DNA from 3 places in the Cellulomonas sp. KRMCY2 genome. Region 1 is predicted to be linked to each of the others. Evidence: predicted binding sites of a transcription regulator. Region 1 holds the regulator's gene; each other region holds the start of a gene.
What was found. Region 1 encodes LexA, which represses DNA repair genes until DNA is damaged. Its sites were predicted from a motif close to TCGAACANNTGTTCGA; they were not measured.

Region 1 (7,571 bases):
TGACCTATGCGGTGCGGATCGCCGCGACCGTCGTGATCTTCCCGAAGTTCGACGTGGACTCCGTCCTTGCGGCCCAGCGTCGGCGGCCCGCGACCTTCATCCCGGGCGTCCCGCCGATGTTCGAGCGGCTCGCAGCCGCAGCGCGCAGCACGGGCGCGGACCTGACGTCGATCAAGGGCTCGATCTCCGGTGCGATGGCACTCTCGCCGGAGACGGCCGCGGCGTGGGAGGAGGTCACCGGCGGGATTCTCGTCGAGGGCTACGGGATGACCGAGACGTCCCCCGTCGCGCTCGGCAACCCGATGTCCCCGGCCCGGCGTCCCGGCATGCTCGGGCTGCCGTTCCCGTCGACCTACATGCGGGTCGTCGACCCCGACGACCCGAGCCGCGACGTCCCGCACGGCGAGCAGGGCGAGCTGCTGGTCAGCGGTCCGCAGGTCTTCGACGGGTACTGGCAACGTCCCGAGGAGACCGCGGAGGCACTGATCGAGCACGGCGGGCGGACCTGGCTCCGGACGGGTGACGTCGTCGTGGTCGAGGAGGACAACTTCGTCCGTCTGGTCGACCGGATCAAAGAGGTCATCATCACCGGTGGCTTCAACGTCTACCCGTCGCAGGTCGAGGACCACCTGCGTGGCATGCCTGGCATCGCCGACGTCGCAGTCGTCGGCATCCCCGGTGGGGACCTCGGTGAGCGCGTCGTGGCCGCGATCGTCCTCGCCGAAGGCGCCACCCGGGTCGAGCTCGCCGCGGTGCGGGCCTGGAGCGAGAACAAGCTCGCTCGCTACGCGCACCCCCGCGACCTGGTCGTCCTGACGGAGCTTCCGCGGTCCCAGATCGGCAAGGTCCTGCGCCGCGTGGTGCGGCAGCAGATCATCGATCAGCGCTGAGCTCGAACCGCCTCGTCCTGGACCGAGCCGTCCCGGACCGACTCGCGCTGGACCGACTCGCCCTGGACCGACTCGGGCTCAGACCGCTCGCCTGCGACGGACCCGTCCTCGACCGTCTCGTCCGCTGCAGCGTGGTGCTCTGCCCGCAGGGCAGTGATCGCTGCCTCGAAGTCCTCGAGGGACTCGAACGCCTGGTACACGCTCGCGAACCGTAGGTACGCGACCTCGTCGAGCTCGCGCAGCGGACCGAGGATCGACAAGCCGATCTCGTGCGCGTCGAGCTCCGCGCTGCCGGTGCTCCGCAGGGTCTCCTCGACGCGCTGTGCGAGCAGCGCCAGGTCGTCCTCGCTGACCGGGCGCCCCTGGCAGGCCTTCCGAACCCCGTTGACCACCTTCTCGCGGCTGAAGGGCTCGGTGACGCCGGACCGCTTGACGACCGAGAGGCCTGCCGTCTCGATCGTCGTGAAGCGACGGTGGCACTCGGGGCACTGCCTGCGGCGTCGGATCGACAGGCCGTCATCGGAGGTCCGGGAGTCCACGACGCGCGAGTCACCATGCCGGCAGAACGGGCAGTGCACCGAACCTCCACCTCCGCTGCGACCGACGGTCGCGGGCTGTCTGCGGTTCACCGTACGGGTGTGCTCAGACGGGTGCAAGAAACGGTCCGTGCCCGGCTGCAGCCGCGGGGGCGTCGCCGTCAGCCGACCGGGACCAGGATCTGCTGGCCCGCCTGCAGGCCGCTGTCCGCCAGGCCGTTGAGGTCGATGAGCTCGTCGACGACGTCGCGACGGTCCTGTCCGGGCCCCGCCACCGAGCCGGCCACCTCCCACAAGGTCTCCCCTGCCGCGACGGTGTGCGTCACGACCTGCAGCGCCTCGCCCGGGCCGTCAGCCATGGCGCTCTCCGCAGACAGCCCCGCCACCAGGGCGAGACCGAGGGCCAGGAGCACGACCGTGAGCCGGCCACGACGCGTGAGCCGCAGGCCGGACGCGGCCCGGCCGGAGTCGCCGACGGCGCTGGGCGACGCGGTCAGCGGACGGACCGGACGCATCGTGCGGACCTCAGCGCCGAAGCGGGGCTGGACGTCCCAGGCCATCGTGCTCATCGTCGTCTCCTCACCTCGGGCTCCTGTGCGACGGAGCCGCAGTGCTGCGGAACTGCGGAACTGCGAACCGGTCGAACACCCGTACGTCGAACGCATGTTCGTCGAACGTCTGTACGATGTCTACCACCAACGGCCGACATCTGTCGAGACACGCTCGAACAGGTGTTTGATCCGATGGATCGCGGCCCCTATGGTGGGGCACGAGGAACAGACCACCACGCACCTCTGACATCGCCTGGCGTCGGGTGCGCGGCCGGCCGCAGGAGCAGTCCGTCGAGAGCATCAGCCCGTCGAGGTTTCGAGACCAGGAGGCCGCCGTGGCAGCGAACACCAACCCACCGTCGGGATCGGACGACGGGCTGGCCACGGTCCACGCACTGCCCGACACGCCTGTCGGCGGCGACGGCCTGACAGCCCGTCAGCGGCTCGTCCTGGAGACCATCCGGGCCAGCGTCGAGCGCAGGGGCTACCCACCGAGCATGCGCGAGATCGGCGTGGCTGTCGGCCTGACCAGCCCGTCCTCGGTCAAGCACCAGCTGACCGCACTCGAGCGCAAGGGCTACCTGCGGCGGGACCCGAACCGACCCCGGGCGATCGAGGTCGTGCACCCTGACGACTCCCGACCCATCGGCCGGATGGACGTGCACGGGCGCAGCTACGGGCAGGAGCACCTCGCCGAGGGCGACTCGATCCCGACCCCGTCGTACGTCCCGGTGGTGGGCCGGATCGCCGCCGGTGGCCCGATCCTGGCCGAGCAGGTCGTCGAGGACGTCTTCCCGCTACCCCGTCAGCTCGTCGGGGACGGTGACCTCTTCCTCCTCCGGGTCGTCGGCGACTCGATGATCGAGGCTGCGATCTGCGACCACGACTGGGTCGTCGTGCGGCGCCAGCCGGTCGCGGAGAACGGCGAGATCGTCGTCGCGATGATCGACGGCGAGGCGACGGTCAAGACGCTCCGGCGCGCCGACGGACACGTCTGGCTGATGCCGCAGAACGCGGCCTACGCACCCATCCCGGGTGACGACGCCATCGTCCTGGGCCGGGTCGTCAGTGTGCTGCGGAGCCTGTGACGGCTGCGTACCACCACCGCCCGCGGTGACCCTGCGACGCCCGAGCCCGAAGCGGCGACGCTAGAGGCCGAACTGCCTGGCCACCGCACGCAGGGCGTCGGCCGACCGGTGCAGGCCGGCCAGCTCCTGGTCGGACATGCTGACCTCGAGTCGCGCTCCGACGCCGTGCCTGCCGACGATCGACGGGACCGAGAGGCACACGTCAGAGATGCCCCGGTAGCCCTCGAGCAGGGACGAGACCGGCAGGATCCGCCGTTCGTCACCGAGGATCGCCTCGATGATGCGGGACCCGGCGAGGGCGACCGCGTAGTTGGTCGCCCCCTTGCCCGCGATGATCCGGTAGGCGGACTGCACGACCTCGTCGGCGATCCGCTCACGGTCCGCCGCATCGAGGCGGCCCACCATCACGCCATCCGGTCCCGGGACGCCCGGCCAGTCCATCAGCGGCACCGAGCCGATCGCGGCCGAGCTCCAGAGCGGGATCTCGGAGTCGCCGTGCTCACCGGCGATGTAGGCGTGGATGTTCTGCACCGCGACGCCGGTGTGCTGCGCGAGCAGGTACCGCAGCCGCGAGGAGTCCAGCACCGTCCCCGAGCCGAACAGCTGGTTCGGCGGGAGCCCGGAGATCTTGAGCGCCGCGTAGGTGACGATGTCGACCGGGTTGGTGACCATGAGGTAGACCGCATCCGGGGCCACATCGACCAGACCGGGCAGGATCTTGCGCACCAGGCCGATCGTGGCCTCGGCCAGCTCGAGCCTGCTCTGGCCCGGGCGCTGCTTGGCGCCGGCCGTCACGACCACGACATCGGCCCCGGCGCAGACGGCCATGTCGTCCGATCCGACGACGTCGGCCATCGGCATGAACTGGATCCCATGGCCGATGTCGAGCGCCTCCGCCTCGACCTTGGCCTTGTCGATGTCGTAGAGCGCGACGCTGCGGGCCGCTCCTCGCATCAGGGCCGCGTAGGCGAGGGTGGCTCCGACGCTGCCCGCTCCCACGATCGCCAGCTTGGTCGTCCGCCGCCCCGCCGGGGTCGCATCGAGGCCCATGCCATCGGTCTCGCTGTTGCGCCGTCCCGAACGTGCCGCCGTGTCCACCACGTTGCCATCCCCTTCGTCCGCGCACCCGATGTAGCCAACCCTAAGCCGCGACCGGCTCGGTCGCGCTAGCGGTCCGCGGGGGCGGGATCGGCCTGGTGGGCGAGCCGCTGCAGCGCGGCGCGGGCGACCGCAGGATCGGTGGTCTGCCAGAACGGCGGCATCGTCCGGATCAGGAACGTCCCGTAGCGGGCGGTGGCCAGGCGAGGGTCGAGGACGGCGACGACGCCGCGGTCGGTGTCGGTCCGGATCAGCCGACCCGAGCCCTGGGCGAGCAGGAGGGCCGCATGCGCCGCGGAGACCGTCATGAAGCCGTTCCCGCCGCTCGCCTCGACGGCCTCGGTGCGCGCAGAGCGGACCGGGTCGTCGGGCCGCGGGAACGGGATCCGGTCGATCAGGACGAGGCGGCAGGTGGGGCCAGGGACGTCGACACCCTGCCAGAGCGACAGCGTCCCGAACAGGCAGGTCGCCTCGTCGGCGATGAACTGGCGCACCAGCGTCGGCAGCTGGTCGTCACCCTGACACAGGACGGGCACGTCCAGCCGGGTCCGCATCGCCTCCGCGGCCGCGAGCGCCGCCCGTCTCGAGGAGAACAGGCCGAGCGTCGCCCCGCCCGCCGCGGTGACGAGCTCGGCGATCTCGTCGAGCTGGGCCTCGGTCGTCGGCTCGCGCCCCGGTGCCGGGAGGTGGCGGGCGATGTAGAGGATCGCGCTGTGCGGGTAGTCGAACGGGCTGCCGACGTCGATCCCCCGCCAGGGCCGCGGCGCCGCGGGGTCCGGGTCCGCGGCTGCCCTGGCGGTGGTCGCGGGGGTGTCCGCGTCGTCGCGGCGCGCCAGCTCGGGATCGAGACCGACGGCCCGGGCCAGTGGCGTGAAGCTGCCGCCGAGGGCAAGGGTCGCCGAGGTCAGGACTGCGGTGCGGCCGGTGAACAGGTGGGTCCTGACGAGCCCCGCGACCGCGAGCGGTGCGGCGTGCAGCCTCGAGGCCCCGGACCGTCCCCAGCCCTCGTCGCCGCGCGCGCACCAGATCACGTCCCGTCCGGTCGCCGCAGCGTCGCCGGTCATCCGCTCGCCGATCTCGAACAGGATGAGGACCGCCGAGACGGCCATCTTCAGACCGCCCTCCGCGACCGGTGCGCTCTGGGTCGCCTCCGGCTTGAGCGCCGTCATCAAGCCCCGCGCGGCATCCCGCACGGCCGCCACGGCGGTCACCACGGCCGGTGGCAGGCCGCTGCGGAACCGACCCTCCGGGAGCTCTGCGAGCACCTGGCCGAGCGCCTGCGCCGCGCTGTCCAGATCGGTGGTCGGCACACCCCCGTGGCGACGGGCCAACCGTCCGGCATGCTCGACGGTCGCGACCGACAGCTCGACCGTCGCCTGCGCCGTCACACGATCGGCGAGCTCGTGGGCCTCGTCGACCACGAGCACCTCGTGCTCCGGCAGGACCCCAGGTGACCCGCTCGCCGCGATCCCGAGCATCGCATGGTTGGTCACCACGACGTCGGCCTCACGAGCACGAGCCCTGGCGTGCTCGGGGAAGCAGTCGGCCAGCACCGGGCAGCGGGGCCCGAGACACTCCATCGACCGGACCGAGACCTGCCGCCACGCACGGTCCGGCACCCCGGGCACCAGGTCGTCACGGTCGCCCGTCGTCGTCTCGGCCGCCCACTCGCGCAGCCGCAGCACCTGACGTCCGAGCGCGCCGGGACCGGACCCGTCCCCCGGACCGCCGTCGGCCGCCGACCCGTCGCCGCCCACCGCCGACGGGTGGTCGGACGCACCCGGTCCCTCACCGAGCGCCTCGAAGAGCGTGACCGGCTCGTCGGGCGGGTAGCCACCGGCGACCTTGTGCGCGCACAGGTAGTTGTGCCAGCCCTTGAGCAGGGCGATCTGCGGTGCACGCGGGAGCTGCGGCGCGACCGCGGCCGCGACGAGCGGAAGGTCGCGGGTCATGACTTGCCGCTGGAGCGCGAGGGTCGCGGTGGAGATCACGACGCGTTCGTCGGCCAGGACGGCGTGCCGCACGGCTGGGACGAGGTACGCCAGCGACTTGCCGGTACCGGTGCCGGCCTGGACGAGCAGGTGCTCGCGGGCGTCGATCGCGTCGGCGACTGCCTGTGCCATCGCGTGCTGCCCGTCACGGCGCCGACCGCCGAGCGTGGTGACGGCCCGATCGAGCAGCTCGCCGACCGTCGACGTCGGGCCCGGGACGGGCCCCGGGACTGGCGGATCGGTCGGCGGAGTCACCACGGAAGCCTAGAACGTCGCCGCGTCCTCCCGGTCAGCCGACCGATGCCGTCCTGAGCTCGGCCGCGAGGTCCGCATCCACCCGCGCGCGGAGCAGCGTGCCGTGCTCGGTGTGCTCCTCGACGTCGATCTCACCCTCGGAGTGGGTACGGCTGACGAGGTCACCCCGGTCGTACGGCACGAGGACGTCGACCGAGACACGGGGACGCGGCAGCTCGGCGGAGATCATCTCCTGCAGCTCGGCGAACCCCTCCCCGGTGTAGGCGGAGACGACGATCGAGTGCGGCTCGCGCCGACGCATCCGTGCCACCACGTCGGGATCGGCGACGTCGGCCTTGTTGAGCACGACGAGCTCGGGGATCTCGCGGGCGCCCTCGATCTCGGCGAGGACCGCGCGGACCGCCGCGACCTGCCCCTCGGGGTCGGGGTGCGAGACGTCGACGACGTGCAGCACGAGGTCGGCATCGCCGACCTCTTCGAGCGTCGACCGGAAGGCCTCGACGAGCTGGGTCGGCAGGGAGCGGACGAAGCCGACCGTGTCGGCGAGCGTGTACTGGCGACCGTCGGGTGTCCGGGCACGCCGCACCGTCGGGTCGAGCGTCGCGAACAGGGAGTTCTCGACCAGGACGCCGGCTCCGGTGAGGCGGTTGAGCAGGCTCGACTTGCCGGCGTTGGTGTAGCCGGCGATCGCGACGGACGGCACGTTGTGGCGCTTGCGCGACGACCGCTGGGTCGCCCGCGACGGCTCCATGGCCGCGATCTCCCGCTTGAGCTTGGCGACCCGGGTCCGGATCCGTCGCCGGTCCAGCTCGATCTTGGTCTCGCCGGGACCACGCGACCCGATGCCGGCACCCGCCGCGACCCGACCACCGGCCTGCCGCGACATCGACTCGCCCCAGCCACGCAGCCGCGGCAGGAGGTACACCAGCTGAGCGAGCTCGACCTGCGCCTTGCCCTCCCGCGACTTCGCGTGCTGGGCGAAGATGTCCAGGATCAACGCCGTCCGGTCGATGACCTTGACCTTGACGATGTCCTCGAGGCTGCGGCGCTGCGACGGAGCGAGGTCGGCGTCCACGATGACGGTGTCGGCCCCGGTGGCGGCGACCACCTCGGCCAGCTCGGTGGCCTTGCCCGAGCCGAGGAAGGTCGCGGGGTCCGGGGT
Region 2 (7,571 bases), 3.4 Mb from region 1:
AGGAGGCGCACGAGGCCATCCGGCCCGCCGGTGACCACTTCCGGACTCCGGCACAGGTCGCGCGGGAGCTGTCCGGCGACCAGTTCAAGCTGTACGAGCTGATCTGGAAGCGCACTGTCGCGTCGCAGATGGCCGACGCGCGCGGCTCGACGGCGTCCGTCCGGCTCGGTGCGACGGCGACCGCTGCGGGGGTCGACGGCTCTGCGGCCGAGGCCGTGTTCGCGGCGTCCGGCACGGTCATCACGTTCCGCGGGTTCATGGCGGCGTACGAGGAGGGGCGCGACCTCGACCGGTACGCCGACGACGACGGTGCGGCGGCTGACGGTTCTTCGGCTGACGGTGCTGCCGGCGGCCCTGCCGGGGGAGCTGCCACCGGCGAGCGCTCGACGAAGGCCGGCGGGGCGGGCGCCGAGGCCCGGCTGCCGCAGATGGCCGAGGGTGACGCGATGGCAGGGTCGGACCTGGTGGCCGACGGGCACCACACGTCGCCGCCGCCGCGATTCACCGAGGCGAGCCTGATCAAGGCCCTCGAGGAGCGCGGCATCGGGCGGCCCTCGACGTACGCCGCGACGATCTCGGTCATCCAGGACCGCGGGTACGTGACAAACCGAGGTCAGGCCCTCGTGCCGAGCTGGCTGGCGTTCGCCGTCACGCGGCTGCTGGAGGAGAACTTCGACTGGTTGGTGGACTACGACTTCACCGCGGAGATGGAGCTGGACCTCGACGCCATCGCGGCCGGCGAGAAGGACCGCGTCGCTTGGCTGACCCGGTTCTACTTCGGTGACGGCACCGGTCGCACCGAGGGGGAGGGGTTGCGCGACCTCGTCGCGAACCTCGGCGAGATCGACGCGCGCGAGGTCAACTCGATCGACATCGGTGACGGCATCACGCTGCGCGTCGGCAGGTACGGGCCGTATCTCGAGGAGGCCGGGGTCGGCGGTGGCGCAGAGGCGACCGCAGCGACAGCCGACGGCGCAGCGACAGCCGACGGCGCGGGGGCCGTGCCGACGCCACCGCGGCGGGCGTCCGTGCCCGAAGACCTGGCGCCGGACGAGCTGACGGTCGCCAAGGCGCGCGAGCTGCTCGAGACGATGCCGGACGGCGACATCGTGCTGGGCCAGGACCCGAGCACCGGGACGACGATCGTCGCCAAGAACGGTCGCTACGGGCCGTACGTCACCGAGCTGCTGCCCGAGCCCGAGCTCGACGAGGGGCTCTCTGCGGCCGCGCGCAAGAAGGCGCTGGCAGCACTGCCGAAGCCGAGGACCGCGTCCCTGCTCAAGTCCATGGAGCTGTACGCCGTCACGCTCGACGACGCGTTGCGCCTGCTGTCGTTGCCGCGTGTGGTCGGCGTCGACCCGGAGACCGGCGTCGAGATCACCGCGCAGAACGGTCGGTACGGGCCCTACCTGAAGAAGGGGACCGACTCGCGGACCCTGCCGAGCGAGGAAGCGATGTTCGACGTCACCCTCGAGGAGGCGCTGGCGATCTACGAGCAGCCCAAGCGCGGACGCGGGACGTCGGCGACGGCGCCGCTGCGCGAGCTCGGCGTCGACCCCGTCTCCGGCAAGCCGGTGGTGGTCAAGGAGGGCCGGTTCGGTGCGTACGTGACGGACGGCGAGTCGAACGCGACGTTGCGCAAGGAGGACTCGGTGGAGACCGTGACCATCGAGCGTGCCGCGGAGCTGCTGGCCGAGAAGCGCGCGCGCGGCCCGGTCAAGCGCCGCACGACGACGCGGACGACCGTCAAGAAGGCTCCAGCGAAGAAGGCCGCGACGAGCAAGGCCGGCACCAAGAAGGCCTGAGCTGCTGGGTGATGCGGGTCTGGGCCATGTTGGTCCGAGCTAGCAGGGCTCCCCGGCCTGACCTGTGGAGCGCACGACGAGTATTGCCGGCATGTCGCCGGGGTGCCCGGGGCGCTCGAGGCGATTGAGGATCTCGAGCTCGTGCGGGACGACGGGGTGGGGCAGCGCGTCCAGCCGGAACCACCGCATGTCGGCGCACTTCTCCGGTTCAACGATGTGCGGGTCGCCCGACCAGTCGCGCACCTCGAAGAAGAAGTCCGCGCGCTGCTCTCGTTGCGGGCCGCCCACCTCGAAGCGGTGCAGCGTGGTCAGCGGATGCAGGTCCAGCTGGTCGACCCTCACCCCCGCCTCTTCCATCGCCTCGCGGGAGGCCGCCTCGGCGGCGGACTCGCCAGGATCGACGTGCCCGGCCAGGGTCGCCCAGTGGTCGTCGAGGTAGCCGGTACCTCGGCGGAGGTGGAGCAGCACCTCGTTCCCGCGCCTCAGGATGACGTAGGACGCGGCGACGAGCAGCGAGCGGTCGGGTAGTGAGAGTTCCGGGGTCACGGCGACACGGTAGGCCCGGCAGGTCCGACGACCCCGGTCGGCCCGGTCGGCCTTGACGGGCTCAGTCCCTCGAGAGCGGTCAGCTCGGTCGCGCGTGAACCGCATCGCGCAGGGTCGCGCAGGTAGCGATGCCCCGTCGGCGACTGCCACGTGGTGATGCCGATTGCCGGGTCGCGCGCCACTGCCCATCCGCCGTGGGTCTTGACCAGGTGGTGATGTCGGCACAGGGGATGGAGGTTGTCGGCCGTGGTCTGGTCGCCGGCTGGTCGGGCGGTGTCGAACGGTTCGATGTGGTCCAGGTCGCAGCGGACCGCGACGACGCGACACCCGGGGAAGGTGCACTCCCGGTCGCGATCGAGGATCGCGCCGGTGAGCTCGGCGCTCGGCCGGTAGGTCCGCGTCGCATGGGCGATCGGCTCGCCGGACCGCGCATCGATGAGCAACGGGCGCCACGTCGCGCGGTCGGCGATCGCGCGAGCCATCGGGGCGGGGATCGGACCGTAGCCGGCCAGCTCCGCCGGCTCGTTGTCCAGTCCGAGCAAGGAGGCGGCCGAGGCCGTGATGTCCAGGTGCGGGTAGCGGCGATGGCGCATCGGCAGGGGACCGTCCGGGCCGATGCCCGCATCGAGGTGCCGCGTCGCGAGATCGACCAGCGCGTCGGCCCGGCGGGCGCCCATGGACCGGTCGTCCGCCGGGTCGGCGGCATCTGCCAGTGCGGTGAGCGTCGTGTAGACGGCCACCGCATCCGGTGCGGGCAGCAGAGCGGTGAGCCAGGCCATGGCGTCCTGCGTGGGACTGATGCTGACGTAGCGATCTGCCCTGGCGCGCTCATGGCGGTCGTGTGCGCCTTCGGGGTCGCGACTGATCTCCAACCTGCGGAGCCTGGCCCGCAGCTGCGGCGCGGTCAACCCCTGCGCGTCGGGAAGGACCGCGTCGGTGGCGGTCGCGGCCACGTCGTCCGGCAGGTGCATGACCTCCTCGGTGACCACGACGGCCTTGCGGACGTCGAGGTCGCCACGGACGAGCGCGCCGGCCACGCCCGGCAGCCGTTCGAGGGCGATGGCGAGGCCGACCTTGCTCTCGCCGATCGCGCGGGTGGTGCCGAGCCGGGCTGAGAGCTCGTCGCCGAGAAAGCCGTCGCATCGCTGGGCCTCGCGTCGGCGGCGTAGCTCGGCGACGACGTGGGCCTGGCGGGCAGCGGCCCACGACATGACCCGCTCCCAGGCTGCGACAGCCTCAAGAAGCGCCGCATCGTCGATGTCTGCGGAGTCGAGGGATGCGACCAGCGCGGCCAGCTCGACGCCCGGCTCCTGACCTTCGAGGTGCGCGGCCAGCGGGTGGGTGTGGGCCCAGCCGCCCGGGCCGACAGTGCGCGGGCCGACAGTGCGCGGGCCGACAGCGCCGGGGCCGACAGCGCGCGGGCCGACAGCGCGCGGGCCGACAGTGCGCGGGCCGACAGTGCGCGGGCCGACAGCGCCGGGGCCGACAGCGCGCGGGTCCGGGCCGGTCGGTGCGCCAGGGTGATCGGACGGTTGATCGGTCGCCGGATCGGCCGGGCCTCCGGAGCTGCGGCCAGCAGGATGACCCGCCGGGCTGTCCGACACCCGATCGGAGGAGTCCGCGAGCACGCGGCCGGAGCTGTCCCCGATCGGCCGCCGGTCCGCCGCCTCTCGACCCGCCAGGAAGAGCTGCACGAGCCTGCCGAGCGTTGCCTCGAGGGGGCTCGGTCCGTCCGGGCCGACTGCCGACGACTCCGCGGCCGACGAGTCCGCGGCCGACGCCGCCACCGCGGTGGGTGCAGCTCTCAGAACCGCACCACCGCCCGGCGGCCGAGCGGGTCCCGAGGGGGACGATTCGAACATATGTATTGGGTATCTGCTTGAGTCAAGTGTGCAGGTCAGACGCTGTTTTCGGTGCCGCCGATGAGGCTAGTCAGGGGGTGGGGGTCGGTGGCGACGGCTTGTTGGAGCAGGCGGTAGAACAGCAGGCCGCGTGAGCGTGAGGAGCGACGGTTGAACCGGAAGGTGAACTCGTCGAGGTAGTAGTCCAGCTGGCGCTTGGAGATCCCGTGGTGCAGGGTCCCGGCGACCCAGCGTTTGAGCAGCGAGGCAACCAGGTGGACCCCGGGCAGGTACTCGTGGGCCGGCTCGACCGAGGAGATCAGGACCCGGTACTCGTGGGTGAAGCCCTGCTCGCCGAGCTGGCGCAGGTTGCGGGCGCCGTCGGTGCGGATGTGCGCGCCGGGGGCTATCACCCGGTGGGCGAAGTCCACGAGCTGGTTGGAGTTGCGTGCATCGGCCCTGGCCAGACGGATCCGGCCGATCTTGCGGCCCCCGGGGGTCTCGACCGCGACCATCACCGGGACCTTGGTGATCACCACGCTCGACGCCTTCTTCGCGCGCCCACCGACCATCGTCTCGTCCAGCTCGACGACCCCGGCCAGCAGCTCACGCTCGGGGCGGACCATCGCCCGGCGCAGCTTGTGCATCCACGCCCAGGCGGTCTCATAGGACCCGAACCCCAGGACCTGCTGCAACGTGCTGGCCGAGACCCCGTTCTTCGACGCGCAGACGAACCAGATCGCCGCGAACCACGTCGTCAACGGTGTGTGGGACCGGTGGAAGATCGTGCCCGCCGTGACCGACGTCTGACGCCCGCACCCCGAGCACATCCACATCCCCCGCCGGGCGGTGCGCCACGCCCGGTCCGACCCGCACCCCGGACACACGAACCCGCCCGGCCAGCGCAACCGGGCCAGGTACGCCAGGCAGTCCGCCTCCGTGGAGAACCACGCCACCAACTGCTGATGGGTGCGCGGGTAGTCCACCCCTGCCACCGGAATCCGCTCGTCCATACCCCAGAATCTACTGGACTCAAGCAGATACCCAATACGTATGTACACAGTAGGGGAGGGGTCCGACATCGGGGGGCGGGGGGCGAACGTCGCACCGACCCGGCGTCGGAATCGCGCCACTCCGGCCCCGGGCGTCGAACGGCCAGGGGTGTCGAACGGCCCGGGGCGTCGAGCGGCCCCGGGTGATGCGCGGTCAGACCCCGGTGAGCAGGCTCCGCAGTGCGCCTACCCGGGCGCGATCGGCCAGCCAACCGCGCGCACCGGGCGCCGCGCACGACGCCGACGCCACCTCGGCCGCGAACGCCAGGGCCGTCGGCCACCATGGAGCGGGATCCGGCAGGCCCCGCCCACCGCCACCCGCACCGCCATCCACAGCCCCGACACCGTGCACAGCGACCCACGCGCACAACGCACCGTGCAGGACGTCACCCGCGCCGAGAGTGTCCGCCACCCGCACCGCCGGGACCGCGATGGTCTCGATCGAGCCCGCTCGCAGGGCCTGGATCGGTCCGCCACCCTGCGACCGGGCCACGAACGACGGACCCGCGTCGGCCACGGCGAGCAGCGTCGCGAGCGCGTCAGCACGATCGAGGGCGCCCACGGGATCGAGCGCGCGCACGCCGCCGTCAGCCGCCGCGCCGCCGGGCGCGCCGTCAGCCACCGCACCGCCCGGCACCCCACCGCCCGGCACCCGGAAGTCCGCGGAGAGCACGGCCATGTTCACGACGCGGAGCAGCTGCTCGAGTCCTGGCTTCCACGACCCGCCGTCGAGCACGACGGGTACGCCGCGGTCACGCGCGGCCGAGGCGACCGCTACCGCGAGGTCAAGGTTGTGCCCGTCCACGAGCACCACGCCGACGTCGTCCAGCAGACGCTCGAGCTCCGCCCCGGACAGCCCAGCCCCAGCCCCAGCACCAGCCCCAACCCCAGCCCCAGCCCCAGCCCCAGCCCCAGCACCGAGCGTCGCATTGACCGACACGACCGCCCGCTGGCCCGTGGCCCGTGTCACCAGCACCGTCGACACCGCCGGCACTGCCGAGGCGCCCGCGCGGTCCGCGACCTCGACCCCGTGCTCGAGCAGGTCGGCGGCCACGGCACGCCCGAGCGCACCGCCGCCGATCCGGGTCACCAGCCGGGCGGGTGTCCCCAGCGCGACGCAGGTGACCGCGGCGTTGGCCGCCGGTCCGCCGGCACCGACCGACAGCCCGGTCGCGACGACCTTCTCGTCCGCCGACGGCACGTGCTCGACCGTCTGGACGACGTCCAGCGTGGTCAGTCCGCAGGCGAGCAGCAGGCCAGGGTGACGTGCCGGGACGACGTCGGGCATGCGGCGAGCCTAGGCGGGCGGCCGGCGCTACGGTGAACCTCATGACCTACGCCGAGGACCCGCGCACCGCCCCGTCGATCCGTTGGGGCATCCTCGGTCCAGGTGGCATCGCGGCCACCTTCGCCGAGGCCGTCAACCACCACACCCGGGCACAGCTCGTCGCCGTCGGCTCCCGCAGCCGCGACCGCGCGGAGCACTTCGCCGGGCACCACGGCATCCCGACGGTCCATGTCGGGTACGAGGCCCTGGTCGCCGACCCGCAGGTCGACGCCGTCTACGTGGCCTCTCCGCACTCCGAGCACCGCGCGCACGCCCTGCTGGCGATCGCGGCCGGCAAGCACGTGCTGGTCGAGAAGTCCTTCGCGCGCAACGCCGCCGAGGCCCAGGAGGTCGTCGACGCTGCCCGCGCGGCCGGGGTCTTCGTCATGGAGGCCATGTGGACGCGCTTCCTGCCGCACGTCCTGGCCCTGCGGTCCGTCATCGAACGGGGCGAGATCGGCGAGGTCGTCAGCCTCATCGCGGACCACGGCCAGTCCTTCGGGCACCTGCCGGCCACGCACCGTCTGCACAACCCCGAGCTGGCCGGCGGTGCGCTGCTCGACCTGGGCGTCTACCCGGTCTCGTTCGCGCACGACCTGCTGGGCGTCCCGGACACCGTGCACGCGACCGGCTCCCTGACGCCGACGGGTGTCGACGGGCAGATCAGCATGGTGCTGGGCTACGGCGAGCGCGTCCAGGCGTCGCTGCACACCACCCTGTGGTCGCACACGTCCACCACCGCGGTGATCGGCGGGACCGAGGGCCGGATCGAGGTCGCGTCCGACTTCTACCGGCCGACGACGTTCACCGTGATCCGCGACGACGGCTCGTGGTGGGGCTACGACCGCGAGATCGACGGCGGCTTCCAGTACCAGGCGGCCGAGGTCGCCCGGCGGGTCGCCGAGGGCGCGACCGAGAGCCCGCGGATGTCCTTGGACAACACCCTCGAGGTCATGCGCACGATGGACGAGGTCCGTCGGCAGGCCGGGGTGGTCTACCC
Region 3 (7,571 bases), 2.7 Mb from region 1:
CGAGCCGTCGGTGGCCCACAGGTGCCGCAGGAAGAGCGAGATCTGCGCCTTGGGCAGGTGGAACACCGACGTCGGGACGAACTTCTCGTGGCTCCGACGACCGAAGAGCTCCATGCCGTCGAGCCACTCCGCCACCGGGTTCCGCTTGCCGTGGGTGAGGTGGTACGGCGCCGGGAGTCGCATCGTGGCGCAGCGGGCAGCGGGGTACTCGTCCCGGACGGCGGTGATGCCGAAGTCGGTCGCCGCATCGGCGACGGCCGAGAGGTTCGCCTCGTCGATCGACGCATACCGCAGGGGCTGCCGCCGGACGAACGATCCGTCCCCGAGCAGGTGAGCGAGCAGCACGACGCGGCGGGCGCTCCACTCCGACAGCTGTTCCGGACCGGGGACGTGGCGAGGGACCGCGACGCGGGAACCGACCTCGAGCTCGCCGAGCGGCGACCAGCCCTCGTACGTGAGGAACGGGTGGTTCGCCGTGGCGCTGATCTCCTTGCCGGAGGCGAGCCGCAGCCGGAACGTCTCCTTGACCCCGGTGCTGAACACGTGCGTCAGGTGCCGCCGCACGTACCGCAGGGACGAGTCGAGGGCCCACACGGGAACGTCCGTCGCGCCGGCGGCGTGCAGCTCGCCCATCGTGGTCTCGGCGCCGGTGTCGGCGCGCAGCACCTTGGTGTCCGCAGTGAGGCACCCCGACTCGCGAAGGTCGCTCATCTGCGGGCGCTTGTCGGTGCGCTGCTCGGCGCCACGGTTGAGCTGGGAGATCGCGATCACCGGGACCTCGAGCTCCTTGGCGAGCAGCTTGAGGGCACGCGAGAACTCGCTGACCTCCTGCTGGCGGGACTCGACGCGCTTGCCCGAGGTCATCAGCTGCAGGTAGTCGATGACGACGAGCTTGAGGTTGTGGCGCTGCTTGAGCCGGCGGCACTTGGCCCGGATCTCCATCAGGGACATGTTCGGCGAGTCGTCGATGAACAGCGGCGCCTCGGACAGCCGGCCCATGGTCGAGGCGAGCTTGGTCCAGTCGTCGTCGCGCATGGTGCCCTTGCGCATGTTCTGCAGCGGGACGCGCGCCTCGGCGGCGAGCATGCGCATCGTGATCTCGTTGCGGCTCATCTCGAGCGAGAAGAGCACCGAGGCCATGCCGTGCTTGATCGACGCCGACCGCAGGATGTCGATGCCCAGGGTCGACTTGCCCAGGGCCGGCCGAGCGGCCAGGACGATCATCTGGCCGGGGTGCAGACCGTTGGTCAGCTTGTCGAGCTCGAGGAAGCCGGTCGGGACGCCGACCATGCCCTCGCCGCGGTGACCTGCGGCCTCGATCTCCTCCATGGTCCCGTTGATGATGTCGCCGAGCGGGAGGTAGTCCTCGCTGGTGCGCTGCTCGGTGACCGCGTAGACCTCGGCCTGGGCGTTGTTGACGATGTCGTCGACGTCGCCACCGTCGGTCGCGTAGCCGAGCTGGACGATCCGGGTGCCGGCCTCGACCAGTCGGCGCAGCACGGCGCGTTCGCGCACGATGCGGGCGTAGTAGCCGGCGTTGGCGGCCGTCGGGACCATCGAGATGAGCGTGTGCAGATAGGGCGCGCCGCCGATCCGGCCGATCTCACCGCGCTTGGTCAGCTCACCGGCGACCGTGACGGCGTCGGCGGGCTCACCGCGGCCGTACAGGTCGAGGATCGCGTCGAAGACCATCTCGTGGGCCGGCCGGTAGAAGTCCATGCCCTTGAGCTGCTCGACCACGTCGGCGATGGCGTCCTTGGACAGCATCATCCCGCCGAGGACGCTCTGCTCGGCCGGGATGTCCTGCGGCGGGGTCCGGTCGAAGCCCGCATCCGGTCGCCTCGTGCCCAACCCCTGCTCGAGCTCGTCGATGCTCACGATCACCCTTCACCAGCGCGCTTCGAACGCGTCGTACTGACGTTCTATCGCGCACCGCTGACATCGCCACTGATGCCCTCGACCACGAACTTCGTCCTACCTCACGCGAGGCTAGAGCGGTTCGGCTCCCGGACCCAACAAAGGGACATTGGCCCTGTGGGCAACCTGGGGACGACGCTGTGGACCGCGCCGAGGGCGTCTGTGCACAGGGCGGGGACAACGCTGTGGATACCGTTGTGGGAGCCGTGGGAACACGCGCTGACCACCACGTACGCCGTGCACCCGCTGTGGACAGGAATTCGTTGGCAATCCGTTCACCTGATGGACACCCGATCCCACCTGATGTCTCGCGCCTCGACCGCCAGATCCGGTCACTCGCGGCGCCCGCGCTCGGCGCGCTCGTCGCCGAGCCCCTGTTCATCCTGGTCGACTCCGCCGTGGTGGGGCAGCTCGGTACGCCCGAGCTGGCCGGCCTCGCGCTGGCGAGCACCGTCCTGACCACCGTCGTCGGGCTGTGCGTCTTCCTGGCCTACGCCACGACGGCAAGCGTCGCCCGCACGATCGGAGCCGGGGACCGGCGTCGGGCGCTGCGGCTCGGCATCGACGGGCTCTGGCTCGCGCTCGGTCTCGGCGCGCTGCTCGGCGCCGCGCTCTGGCTGTCGGCACCGGGCGTCGTCGCTGCGCTCGGTGCACCGCCCGACGTCGCCCCGCACGCCGTGGCCTACCTGCGGTGGTCCGCCCCCGGCCTGCCGGGCATGCTCACGGTCCTCGCTGCGACCGGTGTGCTGCGAGGCATGCTCGACACCCGCACGCCGCTGTGGGTCGCCGCCGCAGGCGCCCTGGTCAATGCGGCACTCTCGGTCGTGCTCGTGCTGGGTCTCGGCATGGGCGTCGCCGGCTCCGGGTCCGGTACCGCAGTCACCCAGCTGGCCATGGCGGCGACGCTGGCGGCCGTCGTCGTGCGCGGGGCCCGCGCCCTGGAGCTGCCGCTGCGGCCCTCGGCGTCGGGCGTCCTGACCGGTCTGCGCACGGGCGCTCCGCTGCTCGTCCGCACGACGTCGCTGCGGCTGGCGATCCTCCTGGCGGCGTGGGTCGCCACCGGGCTCGGCACCGTGACGCTCGCCGGGCACCAGGTCGTCATGGCGCTGTGGGGCCTCGCGGCCTTCGCCCTCGACGCGCTGGCGATCGCCGCCCAGGCCATGGTCGGCCAGGCCCTCGGCAGTGGTGACGTCCCGGCTGCCAGGGCGGTGCTGCGGCGGACCCTGCAGTGGGGCGTCGGCGCCGGTGTCGTCCTCGGCGTGACGCTCGCGGCCTCCGGCTGGTGGGTCGCACAGCTGTTCAGCGACGATCCCGACGTGCGGCGCGCGGTGGCCACCACCCTGCTCGTCATCGCGGCGACCGTGCCGATGGCCGGCTGGGTCTTCGTGCTCGACGGCGTCCTGATCGGCGCCGGGGACGGTCGGTACCTCGCCGTCGTCGGCCTGGTCACGCTGGCGGTCTACGCCCCGGCCGCCCTCGCGGTCCGTGCCGTGGCCGACGACGGCGTCTCGGGTCTCGTCTGGTCCTGGGTCGCCTTCGCGGGCGTCTTCATGCTCGCCCGCGCCGTGACGACCGGGTTGCGCGCGCGCGGGACCGCATGGCTGGTCACCGGCGCCTGACGGCCACCGTCACGAGACCGTCACCGGGGTGAGTTCCAGAGGGGGACAGCAACGAGGCCCGGCCCCCGAGCGGGGCCGGGCCTCGTGCACTGCTGGTGGAGGCTCAGGCCTCCGGGACGACCCGCACGTCGATCCGCGCGGAGACGTCGTCGTGCAGCCGGAGCTGCACCTGGAAGTCACCGAGCGACTTGATCGGCTGACCGACCTCGATCTTGCGCTTGTCGATCGACGGGCCACCGGCGGCCGCGACGGCCTCGGCGATGTCCGTCGTGGTGATCGCGCCGAACAGCCGACCGGACACGCCGGCCTTGGCCGTCACGATGACCGGCTTGGACTGCAGCGAGTCGCGGATCGCCTTCGCGTCGTCGAGCCCGGCGACCTCGCGCTTCTTGCGCGCGTTGCGGATGCCGGCGATCTGCTTCTCGGCGCCCTTGGACCACCCGGTCGCCAGGCCACGCGGCAGGAGGAAGTTCCGGGCGTACCCGTCCTTCACCTCGACCACGTCACCGGGCGTACCGAGGCCGGTCACCTCGTGAGTCAGGATGAGCTTTGCCATCGGAGGTCAGCCTTTCTCAGCGAGCAGAGCTCGAGTAGGGCAGCAGGGCCATCTCACGGGCGTTCTTGACGGCCCGGGCGATGGCGCGCTGCTCCTGGGTGGAGACGCCGGTCACCCGACGCGCACGGATCTTTCCGCGGTCGGAGATGAACTTGCGCAGCAGGACGGTGTCCTTGTAGTCCACCACGTCGATCTTGGCGGCCTTGAGCGGGTTGAGCTTCTTCTTCGGCTTGCGAACGACGGGCTTCGCCATCGTGGTGCTCCTTCAGGTTCTTCGGAGCCCGGGCAGGTGGGCCGCCCTGCGGCGGCGGCTACCCGGGATGGGTGATGTCTTGTGTGCCGGTCAGAACGGAGGTTCGTCGGAGAACGAGCCACCGGCCGACGGTGCGGGCGTTGCCCACGGGTCGTTGTCGGCGGACGAGGACTGCGCGCCACCGCCACCGCCACCACCGCCGAAGCCACCGCCGCCACCGCCGGAGCGCTGGGCACGGGTGACCTTCGCGGACGCGTAGCGCAGCGACGGACCGATCTCGTCGACCTGGAGCTCGACCACCGTGCGCTTCTCACCCTCGCGGGTGTCGTAGGAGCGCTGGACGAGCCGACCGGAGGCGATGACGCGCATGCCCTTGGTCAGCGACTCGGCGACGTTCTCCGCGGCCTCGCGCCAGATCGAGCAGCGCATGAACAGCGTGTCGCCGTCCTTCCACTCGTTGCTCTGGCGGTCGAACTGCCGAGGGGTCGACGCGATCGTGAAGTTCGCGACGGCGGCCCCGGACGGGGTGAAGCGCAGCTCGGGGTCCCCGGTGAGGTTCCCGACCACCGTGATGACGGTGTCTCCAGCCATGCCAGCTCCTCGTTCAGATCAGTCGTTGTGGGTCGGTGCCGTGGACGACGCTCAGTGCGCGTCGGGGCGCATGACCTTCGTGCGCAGGACGGCCTCGTTCAGGCCCAGCTGGCGGTCCAGCTCCTTGGCCGTTGCCGGCTCGGCGGTGAAGTCGACGACCGCGTAGATGCCCTCGGTCTTCTTGAGGATCTCGTAGGCGAGGCGACGACGGCCCCAGATGTCGACCTTGTCGATCGATCCGCCGGCGGTCGTGACCACGGACAGGTACTTGTCGAGCGAAGGGGCGACGGTGCGCTCCTCGATCTCTGGATCGAGGATGACCATCATCTCGTAATGACGCATGCGGATACCCACCTCCTGTGGACTTGATCGGTCACGGTCTCTCCGTGACAGGAGGGTGTTGCGTCTGCAGGCCCGGGTCTCCCGCGACGATAGGCGTCGCTCGGCTCCGGGCAGCAACCGCCCATGCTACCGGGTCACCGACGCGACCGACGCCACGACGCCACCGGCCGGCGACCCGGGGCGGACCCGGGCACCGGCCGGTTCAGGCCGTCAGCCGACTCAGGGCTGTGGCGCCTGGGTCGGTGGCGGCTCGACCACCGCCGGCCCGCCCGACACCACGATCGTGACGGTGCTGCCCTCCTCGGCCTGACCGCCGGACGGGTTGCTCGAGATCACGGTGCCGAGCGGGACCGTCGCACTCGCCTCCCGGGAGGTCGACACCACGAAGCCGGCGGCCTGCAGGGTCGCCGTCGCAGCGGCCTCGGTCATCCCCACGACGGTCGGCACCGCGACCTCCGCCGCTGGCTCCGGGCCCTCGGAGACCACGATCGCGACCGCGCTGCCCTCCTCGGCCTCACCCGCCGGGTTGGTCGAGATCGCGGTGCCCTTGGGCACGTTCGGGTCGAACGGCCGCTCGACCGAGACGACGAACCCGAGGCCCTCGAGCGTCACCCGGGCGTCCCACTCGGACATCCCGGCCACCGCGGGGATGGCGACCATCGGCGGCTTCTTCTCCTCGCCGACGTCGGCCCGTGCCGGGAACTCGATCACCTCACGCCCGGCCATCGCGGTGGTCATGTAGGCCGTCCACACGTCGAGCGGGATCGAGCCACCGGTGACCTGGGAGACCCCACCGAACGGTGTGATCTCCGCCATCGACTTGTTGTCCTCCCCCAGCTGGAAGAGGGTCACGGCGGTCGTCAGGTGGGCCGTGTAGCCGATGAACCACGCCGACCGGTTCTCGTTGGACGTACCGGTCTTGCCCGCCACCGGGTGTCCGATCTCCGCCGCCTTCTTCGCGGTGCCGTCCTCCACCACCTGGCTCAGCGCGTAGGTGACATCGGCCATGACGTCGGCCTCGAACACCCGCTCGGGCGTCGAGCCGCCCTCGTAGACGACCCCGCCGGACAGGTACTCGACGGACCGGACGATGAACGGTTCGGTGCGCATCCCCTGGGCGGCGAACGTGTTGTAGGCCTGCGCCATGTCCAGGGGGTGCGGCGAGGCGGTGCCCAGGACGTTGGACGGCACCTCCTGGCCGACGAGAGCGTCGTCCGGCAGGCCGGCTCGACGGGCCACGTCGAGCGTTGCCGCCGGGCCCACCTCGGCATTGAGCTGCGCGTAGACGGAGTTGACCGAGTTCGCGGTCGCCGTGACGACGTCGATCACGCCGAAGCTCTGGCCGTTGCCGGAGCCGAAGTTGCGCACCGGGTCCGGGAAGGTGTCGACAGTGATCATGGAGTCGCCGTCGTACCGCGAGCGCAGCGAGTTGCCCGACTCGAGGGCGGCGATGAGCGTGAACGGCTTGAAGGTCGACCCGGCCTGGGCCGTGTGATAGGTCACCGTGTTGCGCGCGTCGGTCAGGTAGTCCGCGCCACCGTAGAGCGCGACGATCGCGCCGTCCTGCGGGTTGAGGGTGACCAGGGCGGCCTGCAGGGACGCCGGCTTGTCCGCCGGCAGGGTCGCGACGGCGTCGATCGCCGCCTGCTGGAGCACCGGGTCGATCGTCGTGACGATCTTGTAGCCGGTGCTCATCAGGTCGTCCTCGGTGATCGGCGAGTTGTCCGGGTCGAGGACCTCCCGCTTGACCATGTCGAGCAGGTAGCCCACCGGCCCCGCGAACGTGTCCGGCCGGGCGTACTCGATCGTCTCCGGGAACACCTGCCCGTCCCGCTCGGCCTGGGTCAGCGCGCCGGTCGTGACCATGCCGTCGAGCACGTAGTTCCAGCGCTGCTCGGCCTTGTCCGGGTTGGCGCGGGGGTCCCAGTTGTTCGGCGACGGGATGATCCCCGCGATCAGCGCGGCCTGCGAGACGGTCAGGTCGGCGACGCCGACACCGAAGTACACCTGCGCGGCGGTCTCGATGCCGTAGGAGTCCCGGCCGAAGTAGATCGTGTTGAGGTAGTTGCCCAGGATCTCGTCCTTGTCCTGGGACCTGGCCAGCTTGACCGCGAGCAGGGCCTCCTCGAGCTTGCCCTGGTAGTCCTTGACGGTCGTGCCGAAGTAGTACCGCTCGGCGTACTGCTGGGTGATCGACGACCCACCCTGCTGGTCGTTGCCCCGCACGTTGTTCCACAGGGCCCGGACGATGCCGACCGGGTTGATCCCCGGGTTCTCGTAGAAGGTCCGGTCC

Region 2: the regulator LexA is predicted to act here: its motif matches at 4,206-4,221, upstream of K415_RS22465 (HNH endonuclease signature motif containing protein).
Region 3: the regulator LexA is predicted to act here: its motif matches at 1,910-1,925, upstream of K415_RS0107075 (replicative DNA helicase).

The regions. Positions count from the first base shown of each region.
Region 1 is NZ_JAGF01000001.1:4,181,606-4,189,176, forward strand. It holds gene K415_RS0119665 (AMP-binding protein) at 1-890, shown strand, start outside; partial or broken gene nrdR (transcriptional regulator NrdR) at 989-1,468, opposite strand; gene K415_RS0119675 (LysM peptidoglycan-binding domain-containing protein) at 1,588-1,995, opposite strand; gene lexA (transcriptional repressor LexA) at 2,355-3,065, shown strand; gene K415_RS0119685 (L-lactate dehydrogenase) at 3,126-4,115, opposite strand; gene K415_RS0119690 (ATP-dependent DNA helicase) at 4,232-6,412, opposite strand; gene hflX (GTPase HflX) at 6,444-7,571, opposite strand, start outside.
Region 2 is NZ_JAGF01000001.1:800,942-808,512, reverse strand. It holds gene topA (type I DNA topoisomerase) at 1-1,805, shown strand, start outside; gene K415_RS0103980 (NUDIX domain-containing protein) at 1,845-2,351, opposite strand; gene K415_RS22465 (HNH endonuclease signature motif containing protein) at 2,348-4,138, opposite strand; gene K415_RS0103970 (IS1595 family transposase) at 4,249-5,187, opposite strand; gene K415_RS0103965 (PfkB family carbohydrate kinase) at 5,399-6,532, opposite strand; gene K415_RS0103960 (Gfo/Idh/MocA family protein) at 6,574-7,571, shown strand, end outside.
Region 3 is NZ_JAGF01000001.1:1,453,738-1,461,308, reverse strand. It holds gene K415_RS0107075 (replicative DNA helicase) at 1-1,878, opposite strand, end outside; gene K415_RS0107070 (MATE family efflux transporter) at 2,181-3,536, shown strand; gene rplI (50S ribosomal protein L9) at 3,640-4,092, opposite strand; gene rpsR (30S ribosomal protein S18) at 4,109-4,345, opposite strand; gene K415_RS0107050 (single-stranded DNA-binding protein) at 4,436-4,936, opposite strand; gene rpsF (30S ribosomal protein S6) at 4,988-5,278, opposite strand; gene K415_RS21570 (transglycosylase domain-containing protein) at 5,498-7,571, opposite strand, start outside.